DNA from 4 places in the Streptosporangium sp. NPDC049376 genome. Region 4 is predicted to be linked to each of the others. Evidence: riboswitches for the same ligand, from Rfam matches in the RefSeq annotation. Region 4 holds a riboswitch; each other region holds the start of a gene.
The links. A riboswitch is a leader RNA that binds a small molecule or an ion and turns the genes downstream of it on or off. The one in region 4 is predicted to bind cobalamin.

Region 1 (3,806 bases), on a different contig from region 4:
CATGGACGCGCGGGAGAGCCGCTCCTTCCGCCGGGTGAAGATCATCGGATGCGGCTCGGCCTACTACTCGGGCCAGATCGGCGCCCAGCTCATCGAGGAGCTGGCGCGCATCCCGTCGGACGCCGAGCCCGCCAGCGAGTTCCGCTACCGCAGCCCGGTCGTCGAGCCGGACACCCTCTACGTGGCGATCAGCCAGTCGGGGGAGACCTACGACACCCTGGCCGCCGTCCAGGAGCTCAAGCGCAAGGGCGGCCGGGTGCTCGGCATCGTCAACACCGTCGGCAGCGCCATCGCCAGGGAGGTCGACGGCGGTCTCTACCTGCACGCGGGCCCCGAGGTCTCGGTGGCGAGCACCAAGGCCTTCACCTCGACCGCGGTCGCCTTCGCGCTGCTCGCCCTGCACCTGGGAAGGGTGCGCGACCTGTCGCCCGCCGACGGCCGGCGCATCGTGGAGGGCCTTCGCGCGCTGCCCGGCCAGATCGGGGAGATCCTCGCCCTCGAACCCCGGATCAAGGAGCTGGCCGGCAAGTACGCCGGCTCGCCGAGCATGATGTTCGTCGGCAGGGTCAGGGGATACCCGGTGGCCAGGGAGGGCGCGCAGAAGCTCAAGGAGGTCTCCTACGTGCACGCCGAGGCCTACCCGGCCAGCGAGCTCAAGCACGGGCCGCTGGCGCTGATCGGCCCGGAGATGCCGACCGTGGCGGTCGTCCCCGACGACGAGCTGCTGGACAAGAACCTCACCACGCTGGGGGAGATCCGCGCGCGCGGCGGGCGGGTGCTCATGGTCGGGCACCGCGAGGCCGATCCCCGGCTGGCCGACGACTGCCTGGTGGTGCCCAGGAACGAGATCGAGCTCGACCCGATCCTGCTGTCGATCCCGCTGCAGCTGTTCGCCTACCACGCGGCCGTCGCGCTCGGCCGCGACGTGGACAAGCCGCGCAACCTCGCCAAGAGCGTCACCGTGGAGTGAGCGCCTGATGCCCCAATTGCGGTGCAGAGAGTGACATATCTGCAACGTAGGGTATCGAGAGATCTGGGGGATCTCGGCGGAAGGGACGCTTATGCACCGTAGGCGATTCCTCGCGCTCGCGCTGGGGGTCATGGTCGCCGGGGGCTGCGGTGACATGGGAGGCCCCGGTGCGGGGTGGGCGCGCAGGCTGACCATCGTCGCGCCGGTCGTCCGCGGGCGGCGCTGGGACCAGGCCGCCCACGCGCTGGCCGCGATCCTGACCGGCGAGAGGATGGCCGGTGCGGTCGAGGTGAGCGGCGCGGGCGCCCAGGGGATGGCCGCCCTGACCGCGTTCGCCGCCGCCGTCGGGGGCCCCTTCGCGCGCGAGGGCCGGGTGTTCCTGGCGGGCGTGCCGATGCTGGCGGGCGGCGAGACCGCCGACGCGGACTCCGTGCTGGCGGCCTCGACCCCGCTGGCCAGGCTGGCCGGAGACTGGTCCGTCCTGGCCGTCTCCCCGAACTCCCTGCTGCGGACCTTCGAGGACTTCGTCGCGGCGCTGCGCCGCGACCCGGCGCGGCTGGTGGTCGGGGGAGGGGCCGGGGGCGGCTCCGACCACGTGCTCTACGGCATGATCGGCAAGTGCCTCGGCGTCGACGTCAGGCTGATGGAGTACGCGGGTTACCCGACCGAGTCGGAGGCCGTCGAGGCGCTGCACGAGGGGCGGGTGGCCGCGCTCCTCGGCTCGGCCGGCTCCCTCCTGCCGAAGATCGCCACGGGCCGGCTGATGCCGCTCGCGGTCTCCTCGGGGGAGCGGATCGACGGCATCGACGCGCCGACGCTGATGGAGCGGGAGGTGCGCCTGGAGTACGCCGACTGGTGCGGGGTGCTCGGTCCCCGGGCCATGAGCCCCGATGACCGGGACGGGGCGGTCGCCCTGTGCGACCGGATCGACGCCTCGCCCCGATGGCAGGCCGTGTGCGCGGCCAACGGCTGGCACCGGGCGTACCTGAGCGGTGACGACTTCCGCCGGTGGCTGGTCACGGAGACCCGCCGTACCCGCGCGGTGCTCAACGAGCTCGGGTTGCTGAGCATCCCCGACACAAACTGTTGGGGTGGTTGCGTCAGGCGGCACTAGATGTAGGATCCTGGTCGTCGCTGGTTCGCCCACGAGGGCGAGGCAACAGGGAACCCGGTGAGAGACCGGGACTGCCCCGCAGCGGTGAACGGGAACGAAAGCCGTCAACTGAGCACTGGGTGAACCACGCCCGGGAAGCGACGGCCGGTAGGAGCGCGCGTCACGCCCGTGAGTCCGAAGACCTGCCCGCGGTGTGTGGAGAGGGGACCGACCAGGTCCCCGCTCGGCACGAGAGTTGTCCAGGGCTTCGAGGGAGAGCCGCGGGACGAGGCGGTCCGGCGTGCCCGGGAGCCGCCCGTTGACGCGCGCCCTGCTCCGTGAGCCGTACGGGGATTACCTGCACGAGGGGTGGCACGTGACACAGACCTTGGCCGAGAAGGCGGAGAAGACCGGGCACTCGCCGGACGATCGCAGGCGGGCGATCGAGGAGGCCGCGGCCCGGGTGATCACCGACCCGGAGAACTCCAGAGCCGCCGCCAGGCTGCTGACCGGCCTGATCGCCGAGGAGGCCGCCGAGCACGGCGTCACGACCTTCTCCGAGTCGATCGCCGCGACCCACGGCGCGGGGCTCCTGCAGGACGGGCTGGCCGCCTTCGTCGCCGCCAACGCCGCCGCCCTCGACGCGCTGGTCGACCCGGCCGCCGACGACAGGTTCGAGTACTTCGGGCTGCGCACCGTCTACGACCGCTACCTGCTGCGCCACCCGAGCACCCGCAAGGTCCTCGAACGCCCCCAGCACTTCCTGCTGCGCGTGGCCTGCGGTCTGTCGGAGACGGTCGAGGAGGCCGCCGAACTGTACGGGCTCATGGCCACCCTGTCCTACCTGCCCAGTTCGCCCACCCTGTTCAACTCCGGTTCCCGCAGGCCCCAGCTGTCCTCCTGCTTCCTGCTCGACTCCCCGAGGGACGAGCTAGAGGCCATCTACCAGCGCTACGGCCAGGTCGCCCGCCTGTCGAAGTACGCCGGGGGCATCGGCATCGCCTGGACCCGGGTCCGCTCGCGCGGCTCGCTGATCCGCGGCACCAACGGCCACTCGAACGGCATCGTGCCGTGGCTGCGCACCCTCGACTCCAGCGTCGCCGCCGTCAACCAGGGCGGCCGTCGCAAGGGCGCGGCCTGCGTCTACCTGGAGCCCTGGCACGCCGACATCGAGGAGTTCCTCGAACTGCGCGACAACACCGGCGAGGAGGCGCGCCGTACGCACAACCTGAACCTCGCCAACTGGATCCCCGACGAGTTCATGCGGCGGGTCGAGGCCGACGAGATGTGGTCGCTGTTCGACCCCAAGGAGGTCCCGCACCTCACCGACCTGTACGGCGAGGCGTTCGAGGAGGCCTACCGCAGGGCGGAGGCCGAGGGCGGATTCGTCAGGCAGGTCCCGGCCCGCGCCCTGTACGGTCGCATGATGCGCACGCTCGCCCAGACCGGCAACGGCTGGATGACCTTCAAGGACGCCTCGAACCGGACCTCGAACCAGACGGCCCGTCCGGGCAACGTCATCCACCTGTCGAACCTGTGCACCGAGATCCTGGAGGTCACCAGCGACGCGGAGACCGCCGTCTGCAACCTCGGCTCGATCAACCTGGCGGCCCACCTCACCGCGGACGGTGTGGACTGGGAGCGGCTGCGCCGTACGGCTCGCACCGCGGTCAGGTTCCTGGACAGGACCATCGACCTGGGCTTCTACCCGACGCCCGAGGCCCGCGCGGCCAACGAGCGCTG
Region 2 (3,806 bases), on a different contig from region 4:
CGACGGGCGGGAGCAGCGCCGCGAGCGCCCGCACGATCGTGGACTTGGCCGTGCCCTTCTCCCCTCTGACCAGGACTCCGCCGACACCGGGGGAGACGGCGTTCAGGATCAGGGCGAGCTTGAGGTCCTCCGACCCCACGATCGCGGTGAAGGGATAGCGCAGGTCGCGCACCTTGACTGCCTCCTCGGCTCTCGTCATACGGGGTAACTCAGCCGCCAGCGTCCGCCCCGCCCGGTGAGCGTCACCAGGGCGAGGGGCGCGACGTCGACGCGCCAGAAGGCATGGGCCGGGGCGCCGAGGGCGTGCACGACCGCGGCCCTGACCACCGGGGCGTGGGTGACGGCGACCGTCCGCCCCGGGCCGAGGACCGCGAGCCAGGCCGCGACCCGGCCGACGAGTCCGGTGATCGGCTCCCCGCCGTGGGGGGCCGCCGCCGGGTCGGTGAGCCAGGCCGCGAGTCCTTCGGGATCGGCCGCCTCGACCTCGGCCAGCGTCATGCCGCGCCAGCGCCCGTAGTCGCAGTCGGCGAGCGACGGCTCCGGCCCGGCACGCAGGCCGAGCGCCTCGGCCGTCTGCGCGCAACGCAGCTCGGCTCCGCGGACGGCCCGGCCCGGACCGATCCGCGGGGCCAGCGCCCGGGCGCGGCGCAGGCCGTTCCCGTCGAGCGGCTCGTCTCCGGGAAAGGCCGCCCGTGCCGTCGCCCGTGTCGAGGCGTGACAGACCAGCAGCAGGCGCGCGACCCCCGAGGGGGCCGTCACGCCGGGCTGCGCCTGCGCGCGGCGAAGGCGAACAGGGCTCCTACGCCCAGCCAGAACACCGCCTGTGTCCCGAGGGAGGCCAGGCGGAAGTCCCACAGGAGACCGGCGGGGAACCCCTCGGGCACCTCGTCGATCCCGGGCAGCAGGATCCAGGCCGCCGCGACCGGCACCAGCAGCGCCGCGCCGCCCGCGAGCCAGCGCGGCCACGCCTCCTCGGAGGAGACGTAGCGGTGCGCGGCCGCCGCGGCGCCGACGGAGAGGATGCCGATGGCGACGGCGACCAGGTAGAGCACCGTGCGCTGGTTGATCGTCTCCGGGTCACCGACGGCCGGTGGGTTGGCGGGATATTTCACGAAAGGGATAAGGACGATCGCGACGAACGCCGCCGCCGCGAGGGAGACCGCCAGCAGCGGTTCCGATCTCGGGCCGACCCGGCCGCGCACGCCCGCGTACACGAGGGCGAACAGGCCCCCGAGAGCCAGGCCGTACAGGGCCAGGGCGAGGAAGAGGCCGAAGCGCTGGCCGTTCCTGCTGACCGGCGCCTCCTCCCCGTGGGAGTGGGCGGGCTCGGCCGCCTCGTGACTGTGGGCACCGGTACCGGAGGAGGCCGCCGCGGCCTCCTCCAGCGCGATGGCCCGCTCGACGCGGGGTTCGCCCACGGTGTAGGCGAACACCCCGGCGAGCAGTCCTGCGAGAAGGCCGACGAGCATGCCTCTGACGATGAGTTTGGTGATCACGTGTGGCTCGGTGCGCTCAGTGGCAGGGAACACCGAGCAGGTGACGCCCGTCGTGCATGAGTTCGTGCAGGTAGTTACCGGCCTGCGAGATCGCGCCCTGGTCGAAGGCGACCAGGTAGGCGAGGAGCAGCAGCACCGGTACGGCGAGAAGCCAGCGGGTGAGCGAACCGAGCGGGATGGGCTTGACCGGCGGAGCAGAGATCTGGCTCACGGCCACCTCCTTCAGGGGATTGACGCGCCCCTTTTCGTAGGTCGGTGGCGGCCGAGTGACCTGGCTCCCCGCCCTCTCGGGCCGGTTACAGTGGCGCGACCGCACCGGAATCTCACCGGATTTCCCTCGCACCGCCACAAAACACCCGGAATGTATACCGGTTCACAGCGTCCGTCAATCCATGCAATAGCGGACACAAAGCCATAAACCGCGCGGGCGGGAGCACCCGCCCGCACGGGAGGTCACTGATCGCCGGTGAGAGCGGTGACCAGGTCGGCGGCGGTGCGACAGCGGTCGAACAGCTCTCCGACATGGGCCTTCGTACCGCGCAGCGGCTCCATGGTCGGAACGCGCTGCAGGGACTCCCTGCCCGGGATGTCGAAGATGACCGAGTCCCAGGACGCGGCGGCGACCGACTCGCTGAACTGGCTCAGGCAACGACCCCTGAAGTAGGCCCGCGTGTCGCTCGGCGGCGCCTCGATGGCCCGCCGCACCTCGTCCTCGGTCACCAGGCGCTGCATCCTGCCCCGGGCGACCAGCCGGTTGTACAGGCCGCGCTCGGGGCGGATGTCGGAGTACTGCAGGTCCACCAGCTGCAGTCGCGGGTGGGACCAGGCCAGGCCGTCACGGGTACGGTAGCCCTCCAGCAGTTCGAGCTTGGCCACCCAGTCGAGCTCCCGCGACAGCTGCATCGGGTCCTCGGCCAGACGGGTCAGGACGGACTCCCAGCGGTCGAGGACGTCCTTGGTGATCTCGTCGACGCCGTTCCCGCTGCGCTCCTCGGCGTACTTGCGGGCCAGCTCCAGATACTCCATCTGCAGCTGCACCGCGGTGAGCCTGCGGCCGTCGCGCATCGCGATCTCGTACTTCAGCGTGGGGTCGTGGGAGACCGCGCGCAGCGCCTGGACCGGGTTGTCGACCGCGAGGTCACGGGTGAAGTAGCCGTCCTCGATCATGGCGAGGACCAGCGCGGTCGAGCCCAGCTTCAGGTAGGTCGAGATCTCCGACATGTTGGCGTCGCCGATGATGACGTGCAGCCTGCGGTACTTCTCCGGGTCGGCGTGCGGCTCGTCCCTGGTGTTGATGATCGGCCGCTTGAGCGTGGTCTCCAGGCCGACCTCGACCTCGAAGAAGTCGGCACGCTGACTGATCTGGAAGCCCTCGCCCCGGGAGTCCTGGCCGATGCCGACCCTGCCGGCACCGACGACGACCTGCCGGGAGACGAAGAACGGGGTCAGATACCTGACGATGTCTGCGAACGGCGTGGCGCGCCGCATCAGGTAGTTCTCGTGGCAGCCGTAGGAGGCGCCCTTGTTGTCGGTGTTGTTCTTGTAGAGCTGGATCGGAGCGTTGGCGGGGACGGCCGAGGCGCGCGTCGCGGCGTCGTGCATGACGCGCTCCCCCGCCTTGTCCCAGATCACCGCGGCTCGTGGATTGGTGCATTCGGGAGTCGAGTATTCGGGATGGGCGTGATCCACGTACAGCCGGGCCCCGTTGGTGAGGATCACGTTGGCCAGGCCCAGATCCTCGTCCGTGAGCTGGCTCTGGTCGGCCACCTCCCTGGACAGGTCGAAGCCCCGGGCGTCGCGCAGAGGGTTCTCCTCCTCGAAGTCCCAGCGTGCCCGCCTGGCCCTGGCCGCCGAGGCCGCCAGATAGGCGTTCACCACCTGGGAGGAGGTCACCATCGCGTTGGCCCCCGGCTGTCCGGGCACGGAGATGCCGTATTCGGTCTCGATGCCCATCACCCGCCGTACCGTCATGCGCACCCTCTGTTCATCCAGGACGACTACTCCGCCGTATATATCCCCGACCCTAGACCCTTCACTATCCCCGGTGACCAGACAGTTATGGCACAGAGGCCTTTTCTGAGGCGTTTTCTCCCGAGGCCCCCGGAGCGGGAACCGCTCCCCCGCCGGGACCGCGTCCGTGCCTCCCCTGTGGTACGGCCGCCCGCCGCCGCCTGGCCTTGACGAACTCCTGGATGGGCCGCTCGACGAGCCGGTGGACCAGGTAGGACAGCACCAGCGTGACCAGCACGGTGACCGCGACGGTCAGCCAGGGCGCGAGCGTGTCGCGCAGGACGGGCACGAGCACGGCGG
Region 3 (3,806 bases), on a different contig from region 4:
TGCGCGCCAGCCTGGGGACGACCTCCTCGGCCGCGAACCGCAGGACACGCCCGACCTGCTCCCGGTCGCCGCCCGTCACGGACGCGGCGACCTCGGCCGCGGCGGCCGGGTCCCAGCCGCGTTCCTCCATCGCCTCGACCAGTGACCTGGCCTCGGCCTCCGCCTCGTCGACGCCCAGGCGCCCGGCGGTGCCGTCCTCACGCAGGCCGAGCGCCTCGCGCAGGCCGGGCAGCGCCATGCCGCCCGCCCACATCTGGCGGGCGCGCAGGATGGCCAGCACCAGGTCGACGCGGACGGCGCCCTGCGGGGCCGCGCCGAGCACGTGCAGGCCGTCGCGGATCTGGACGTCCTTGACCTCGCACAGCCAGCCGTCCACGTGCAGCAGGAAGTCGTCGAACTCGGCGTCGTGCGGACGGTCCTCGATGCCGAGGTCGTGGTCGAGCCTGGCGGCCTGGATCAGCGTCCAGATCTGCGCCCGGATCGCGGGCAGCTTGGCCGGGTCCATCGCGGCGATGGAGGCGTGCTCGTCGAGGAGCTGTTCAAGCCTGGCCATGTCGCCGTAGATGTCGGCGCGGGCCATCGGCGGGACGAGGTGGTCGACCAGCGTGGCGTGGGCGCGGCGCTTGGCCTGGGTGCCCTCGCCGGGGTCGTTGACCAGGAACGGGTAGATCAGCGGCAGGTCCCCGAGGGCGGCGTCGGGGCCGCAGGAGGCCGACAGGCCCGCCGACTTGCCGGGCAGCCACTCCAGGTTGCCGTGCTTGCCGACGTGCACCACGGCGTGCGCGCCGAAGCCGTCGGACAGCCAGCGGTAGGCGGCCAGGTAGTGGTGGCTGGGCGGCAGGTCGGGGTCGTGGTAGATGGCGATGGGGTTCTCGCCGAACCCCCGGGGCGGCTGCACCATGACGACGACGTTGCCCGCGCGCAGCGCGGCCAGCACGATCTCACCGTCCGGATCGGCGGAGGTGTCGACGAACAGTTCACCGGGCGGAGGTCCCCAGTGCTCCTCGACCGAGGCCCGCAGGTCCTCGGGCAGCGTGGCGAACCACGCGGCGTACCGGGAGGCCTTGATCCGCACCGGGTTGCCCGCGAGCCGTTCCTCGGTGAGCCAATCAAGGTCCTGGCCTCCGGCGGCGATGAGGGCGTGGATCAGCGCGTCGCCGTCCTGCCCGGTGACGCCGGGCAGTTCGTCCTCGGCGCCGATGTCGTAGCCGTGCTCGCGCATCGCGGCAAGCAGCCGCACCAGGCTCGCCGGGGTGTCGAGGCCGACGGCGTTGCCGATCCTGGAGTGCTTGGTCGGGTAGGCCGACAGCATCAGCACGATCCGCCGCTCGGCGGGCGGGACGTGCCGCAGGACGGCGTGCCGTACGGCGATGCCCGCCACGCGGGAGGCCCGCTCGGGGTCGGCGACGTAGACGGTCAGGCCGTCCCCGTCGATCTCCTTGAAGGAGAACGGCACCGTGATGATCCGCCCGTCGAACTCGGGGATCGCCACCTGGGTCGCCGCGTCGAGCGGGGAGAGGCCGTCGTCGTTGGCCTCCCAGGCGGCCCTGCCGCCGGTCAGGCACAGGCCCTGCAGGATCGGCACGTCGAGTTCGGCGAGCGCGCCGACGTCCCAGGCCTCGTCGTCGCCGCCCGCGGACGCGGTGGCCGGGCGGGTACCGCCCGCGGCCAGCACGGTCACCACCAGGGCGTCGACCGTGCCCAGGGTGTCGAGCAGGCCCTGCTCGGCGCTGCGCAGGGAGGCGCAGTAGACGGGCAGCGCGCGGGCGCCCGCGTCCTCGATCGCGGCGCAGAGCGTCTCGACGAAGGCGGTGTTGCCCGCGACGTGGTGGGCGCGGTAGTAGAGCACGCCGACGACCGGGCCCTCCTCGCGGCGCGCCCGGCGTTCGAGCACGCCCCAGGCGGGCGTCGGGGCGGGCGGGGCGAAGCCGTGGCCGGTCAGCAGCAGCGTGTCCGACAGGAAGCGGCCCAGTTCGGCGAGGTTGGCGGCCCCGCCGTGGGCGAGGTAGGCGTGCGCCTCGGCGCACACCCCGCCGGGCACGGTCGACAGTTCCATCAGCTCGGCGTCCGGCGCCTGCTCGCCGCCGAGCACGACGACGGGCAGCGGCCCGGCGAGCAGGGCGTCCAGGCCCTCCTCCCAGGCGCGGCGCCCGCCGAGCAGCCGTACGACGACCAGGTCGGCGCCCTCGACGAGGGGAGGCAGGTCCCCCGCGGTGAGCCTGGCGGGATTGCCGAGCCGGTAGTCCGCGCCGCTGGCGCGGGCGCTGAGCAGGTCGGTGTCGGAGGTGGAGAGCAGGAGGATCATTCGCCACGCTCCCCGGCGGGGAGCGGCGCGGCCGTGAACGGCGGTGCGGGCTTGCGGCTGGGGAACGGCGAACAGCGCACAGGGCTTTCCTCCCTCGGGGTCCTCGCCCCGGGTCGTCGTCGGCTACGACGGCTGGAGTCTCCTGGCTCCCGGATCGATGCTCCCCCCGGCCTTCCCGCCCGTTGCCGGACCGTGGCTGGATGGGGTTCGCTCCCCGGTTACAGTGGCGGGACCGCGCCGGATTCACACCGGCTTCCTCCCTTTTGCCGTCGCCAACGATGAGACTACGGCAGCGAGGTCCCCGCAAGAAACTGGAGTTACCATCCTCAGCGTGTCAAAAGGTCACTTCTCCGGACGATCTCATCCCGACGCGTGCCCGGGGGCGCTCCAGGTGCATTCCGCGGCCGACGGCGGCCTGGCGCGCGTCAGGGTGCCCGGAGGGCGCCTGACGGCCCCGCAGCTGCGCGAGCTGGCCTCGGCCGCCGAGACCTGCGGCAACGGCGTCGTCGAGCTGACCTCCCGGGCGAACGTCCAGGTGCGCGGACTGGGCGCCGGGGACGACTTCGCGGCCCGCATGGCACAGGCGGGGCTGCTGCCCTCGGCCACCCACGAACGGGTCCGCAACGTCCTGGCCTCACCGCTGAGCGGCCTCGACGGCCGGGGGATTCTCGACGTGGGACCGCTGACCCGTGAGCTCGACCTGCGCCTGTGCGGCACGCCCGCGCTCGCCGGCCTGCCGGGGCGGTTCCTGTTCGCGCTCGACGACGGCCGGGGCGACGTGGCCTGGCTCGGGGCGGACGCCGCGATCCTGCCGACCGGCCCCGGCGAGGTGGCGTTGCTGCTGGCCGAGACCGACAGCGGCCTGCGGATGCCGCCGGAGTCGGCGGTCGCCGCGCTGCTGACCGCCGCCGAGGCGTTCCTGGCCGAGCCCGGGGTGCGGGAGGGCCGTGTGTGGCGGATCGGCGAACTGCCCGGCTGCGCGGAGCGCGTCGCCGCCCGGGTCGCGGCCGCCCTGGAGACGACCTCCGCCCCCGTACGGCGGGCCCCCGTCCCGGCGCCCTCCCACGGTCCCGTCGGGGCCGTCGAACAGCCCTCAGGCCTGAACACGCTCGGCGTCACGGTGCCGCTGGGGCGGCTGACCTCCGCCCAGGCCGCCCTGCTGGCCAGCCTGGCCGTCGAGGAGGTACGGCTGACGCCGTGGCGCGGCGTCGTCCTGCCCGGCCTGTCCCCGGCCGCTCTCTCCGAGGTCGCCGGGCGGCTCGTCGCCGCCGGGCTGGTCCTCGACCCGGCCTCGCCGTGGACGGGCGTGACGGCCTGCGCGGGACGGCCCGGCTGCGCGAAGTCACTGGCCGACGTGCGGGCCGACGCCGCCCGCTGGATCGCGGCCGAGAGCGACCCGCCCTCGGCCGTCCCCGCCCGCCCCGGTACGCTCCCGGTGCACTGGGCGGGCTGCGAACGACGTTGCGGCCGCCCGCGAGGACGGGCCGTCGACGTGGTCGCG
Region 4 (3,806 bases):
CTCGGCGGTGACGGCGACGCCGCCGATCTGGGAGGAGCGGTCGACGTGGGTGCCGCCGCACAGCTCCCGTGACCAGGCGCCGCCGATCTCGACGACCCGGACGGTCTCGTCGTAGGTCTCGCCGAACAGCGCCAGCGCCCCGATCTCACGGGCCTCCCGAAGGGGCATGTGGCGCACCTCGACCGGCAGGTCCCCGCGGATCGCGACGTTGGCGGCGTCCTCGATCTCCCCGCGGGCTCCGGCGGGCAGGGCACCGCGCCAGGAGAAGTCCAGGCGCAGGTGGCCGGGCCGGTTGTAGGAGCCGGACTGCAGGGCGGCCGGGCCGAGCGTGGCGCGCAGCGCGGCGTGCACGACGTGGGTCGCCGAGTGGGCCTGGCGGGCGCCCGCGCGCCACTCGGGGTCGACCTGGGCGCGTACGGGCTGTCCCGGCGCCAGTTCCCCGTCCAGGACGCGCACCTGGTGCACGACCAGCCCGGGGACGGGGCGTTGCACGTCCAGCACCTCGGCGGACAGGCTCGGGCCGTGCAGGGTTCCCGCGTCGCTCTCCTGGCCGCCGGACTCGGCGTAGAACGGGGTGCGGTCGAGGACGACGCCGACGATCTGGCCCGCGACGACCGTGGCCACGGGCGCCCCGTCGCGGAGCACGGCCAGGACCGTCGAGTCGGTGGTCAGCGTCGTGTACGCCCGCCAGTCGGTGGGGCCGTGCTCGTCGAGGAGGGCGCGGTGCAGTCCGGTGTCGGCGTGGCCGGTCTTCCTGGCGCGGGTGTCCTCACGGGCGCGGCGCCGCTGCTCGGCCATCAGCTCCCTGAACCCGGTGACGTCCACGTCGAGGCCGTGTTCGGCGGCGATCTCGACGGTCAGGTCGATCGGGAAGCCGTAGGTGTCGTGCAGCTTGAAGGCCGTGGCCGCAGGCAGCCGTTCCCCGGTCCGGATGATGGCCCGGTCGAGCAGCGCGCTGCCCTGGCGCAGCGTCGAGCGGAAGGTCTCCTCCTCGCCGTAGGCGTAGGCCGAGATCCGGTCGAAGTCGGCGGCCAGCTCCGGGTAGGAGGGCGCCATGCAGTCGCGGGCCACCGGCAGCAGTTCGGGCAGGACCGGGTCCTCGTAGCCGAGCAGCCGGACGGCGCGGATCGCCCGGCGCAGGATCCGGCGCAGCACGTAGCCACGTCCCTCGTTGGAGGGGGTGACGCCGTCGCCGATCAGCATGAGCGCGGTGCGGACGTGGTCGGCGACGACCCGGAGCCGGACGTCGTCGGGGTGGCTCTCGGCCGCGGACGGCCCGGAGCGCACGCCGTACCTGGTTCCGGTCAGCGCCGCGGCGGCGTCCAGGACGGGCCGGGTCTCGTCGGTCTCGTAGAGGTTGTCGACGCCCTGGAGCAGCGCCGCCATGCGTTCCAGGCCCATGCCGGTGTCGATGTTGCGGGAGGGCAGCTCGCCGAGGATCGGGTAGTCCTCCTTGCCGACGCCCTCGCCCCGCTCGTATTGCATAAAAACGAGGTTCCAGAATTCGAGGTAACGGTCCTCGTCGACCTCGGGCCCGCCCTCTCGCCCATAGGCCGGGCCACGGTCGTAGTAGAGCTCGGAGCAGGGCCCGCACGGCCCGGGGACGCCCATGGACCAGAAGTTGTCGGCCTTGCCGCGCCGTACGATGCGGGCCTCCGGCAGGCCGATCACGTCCCGCCACAGGGCGTGGGCCTCGTCGTCGTCCAGGTAGACGGTGGCCCAGATCCGGTCGGGGTCGAGGCCGTAGCCTCCCTCGGCCCGAGGCTTGACCGTCAGGTCCCAGGCGAGCCTGATCGCCTCCTCCTTGAAGTAGTCGCCGAAGGAGAAGTTGCCGCTCATCTGGAAGAACGTGCCGTGCCTGGTGGTCTTGCCGACCTCGTCGATGTCGAGGGTGCGGATGCACTTCTGCACGCTGGCCGCCCGGGGGGACGGCGGTGTCCGCTGCCCGAGGAGATAGGGCTTGAACGGCACCATGCCCGCGTTGACGAACAGCAGCGTCGGGTCGTCGGCGGGCAGCGGCGCGCTGGCGGCCACGGTGTGCCCCGCCGCCGCGAAGTGCTCAAGGAACCGCCGTTTGACCTCCGCCGTCCGCACTTGCCCTCCCGAATGCCGCCAGTCTTTGCAATTGCAAATTTGTTGCAACAAGGCATCGTACAGCCGCCGGAACCGGAAGCCATCTTCAGCGCATCAACGGCTTCGTGCAATGATGACCGGCGAAGGCGAGCGCGGACGAGGAAGCCGGTGCGAATCCGGCGCGGTCCCGCCACTGTGATCGGCGAGCGGACCCCCACGAGGTCACCGCCCCCTGCGGGGTGGGAAGACGGGGGCGAGCATCGACCCGAGAGCCAGGAGACTCACGCGGTCGCCTCCTCGACGAACTGGGGCGGATCTCCCCGGAGAGGAGCGGGTCGGCCGATGGATGACCTCGCGTGGCGACGACCGCACGAGCCCTCCGCGCCGACGTGTGCCCGGAGACGACCTCCTGGCCGGTTCCGTGACCTTCCGGCAGGGCCGTCCCATGGTGCAGATCCCGTGAGAGGAACCGTCCGTGACGGTCAGACGTCCCCTGTCCCTGTTGCTCGCCCTGTCCTGTGCCATGCTCCTGGCCGGTTGCAGCGCCTCCTCCGGAGCCCCGGCTGAAGCCCCTGCCGGGGCCGTCGCGGGCTTCCCGGTCACCCTCGATGACTGCGGCGTCAGGACGACCTACGACCGCCCGCCGCGGCGGGCGGTCTCGCTCAACCAGCACGCGACCGAGGTGATGCTGGCGCTGGGACTGCAGGGGTCGATGGTCGGCACCGGATATCTCGACGACAAGGTCCTGCCCGAGTACCAGGCCGCCTACGACGGGGTGAAGGTGCTCTCCAGGCAGTACCCCTCCTACGAGGCGCTGCTGGCCGAGGAGCCCGACTTCGTCTACGGCGGTTTCTCCAGCGCCTTCGACGAGAAGGAGGGCCGCGGCCGCGACGCGCTGGGCAAGGCCGGGATCGACACCTACCTCAACGTCGAGCAGTGCCCGTCCGGCCCGGTGGACATGGACCTGATGGACCGGGAGATCCGCAACGTCGCCACGATCTTCGGCGTGCGCGAACGGGCCGAGGCGCTCATCACCCGGCTGCACGAGCCCCTGGCGCGGGTGAGGGAGAGGCTCGCCGACGTCGAGCCGGTCAGGTTGTTCGTCTACGACAGCGGCGACAAGACCGCCTTCACCGCCGGGGGCAAGGGCGTCGGCGACGAGATCATCACGCTGGCGGGCGCGCGGAACGTCTTCACCGACGTGGACAAGACGTGGGCCGACGTGTCGTTCGAGCAGGTCGCCGAGCGCGCGCCCGACTGGATCGTCGTCTACGACTACGGCGAGGAGAAGGTCGAGGACAAGAAGAGGTTCCTGCTGTCGAACCCGGCGCTCGCCGACGTTCCGGCGATCAGGCACAGGCGGTTCGCGGTGCTGCCGCTGTCGTCGGTCGTGCTCGGGGTCCGGGCGCCGTCGGCGGTTGAGTCGCTGGCCCGGCAGATCCACCCCGACCGGTTCGAGTGAGCGGCCTGACCGGGCTCTCCCGGACGACGCCCGTCACCCGGCGCCCCGGCCTGCCGTACCCGCTGACGCTCGCGCTGTGCGCGCTGCTGCTCGGCGGGGCGGTCACGGCGGGGGTCGCGGCCGGTTCGATCAGCCTGCCCGCCGAGCAGGTGTGGGGCATCCTGCTGCACCGCCTCCACCCCGCGCTGGCCGAACCGGTCTGGTCCCCGGTCAGGGAGACCGTCGTCATGGACGTACGGCTGCCGCGGGTGATCCTGGGCGGGGTCATCGG

Region 1: another riboswitch for cobalamin. It lies ahead of ACIBVQ_RS30715 (ribonucleoside-diphosphate reductase subunit alpha); the one in region 4 lies ahead of ACIBVQ_RS21615 (ABC transporter substrate-binding protein).
Region 2: another riboswitch for cobalamin. It lies ahead of ACIBVQ_RS30520 (CbtB domain-containing protein); the one in region 4 lies ahead of ACIBVQ_RS21615 (ABC transporter substrate-binding protein).
Region 3: another riboswitch for cobalamin. It lies ahead of cobN (cobaltochelatase subunit CobN); the one in region 4 lies ahead of ACIBVQ_RS21615 (ABC transporter substrate-binding protein).

What each region holds. Positions count from the first base shown of each region.
Region 1 covers NZ_JBITMT010000016.1:21,762-25,567, forward strand. The annotation lists gene glmS (glutamine--fructose-6-phosphate transaminase (isomerizing)) at 1-970, shown strand, start outside; gene ACIBVQ_RS30710 (Bug family tripartite tricarboxylate transporter substrate binding protein) at 1,062-2,084, shown strand; cobalamin riboswitch at 2,089-2,289, shown strand; gene ACIBVQ_RS30715 (ribonucleoside-diphosphate reductase subunit alpha) at 2,440-3,806, shown strand, end outside.
Region 2 covers NZ_JBITMT010000015.1:158,359-162,164, reverse strand. The annotation lists gene ACIBVQ_RS30535 (putative cobaltochelatase) at 1-199, opposite strand, end outside; gene ACIBVQ_RS30530 (histidine phosphatase family protein) at 196-759, opposite strand; gene ACIBVQ_RS30525 (CbtA family protein) at 756-1,496, opposite strand; gene ACIBVQ_RS30520 (CbtB domain-containing protein) at 1,513-1,707, opposite strand; cobalamin riboswitch at 1,739-1,858, opposite strand; gene dop (depupylase/deamidase Dop) at 1,950-3,467, opposite strand; gene ACIBVQ_RS30510 (acyltransferase family protein) at 3,553-3,806, opposite strand, start outside.
Region 3 covers NZ_JBITMT010000034.1:9,122-12,927, forward strand. The annotation lists gene cobN (cobaltochelatase subunit CobN) at 1-2,305, opposite strand, end outside; cobalamin riboswitch at 2,422-2,625, opposite strand; gene cobG (precorrin-3B synthase) at 2,637-3,806, shown strand, end outside.
Region 4 covers NZ_JBITMT010000008.1:136,899-140,704, reverse strand. The annotation lists gene alaS (alanine--tRNA ligase) at 1-2,094, opposite strand, end outside; cobalamin riboswitch at 2,230-2,356, shown strand; gene ACIBVQ_RS21615 (ABC transporter substrate-binding protein) at 2,549-3,535, shown strand; gene ACIBVQ_RS21610 (FecCD family ABC transporter permease) at 3,532-3,806, shown strand, end outside.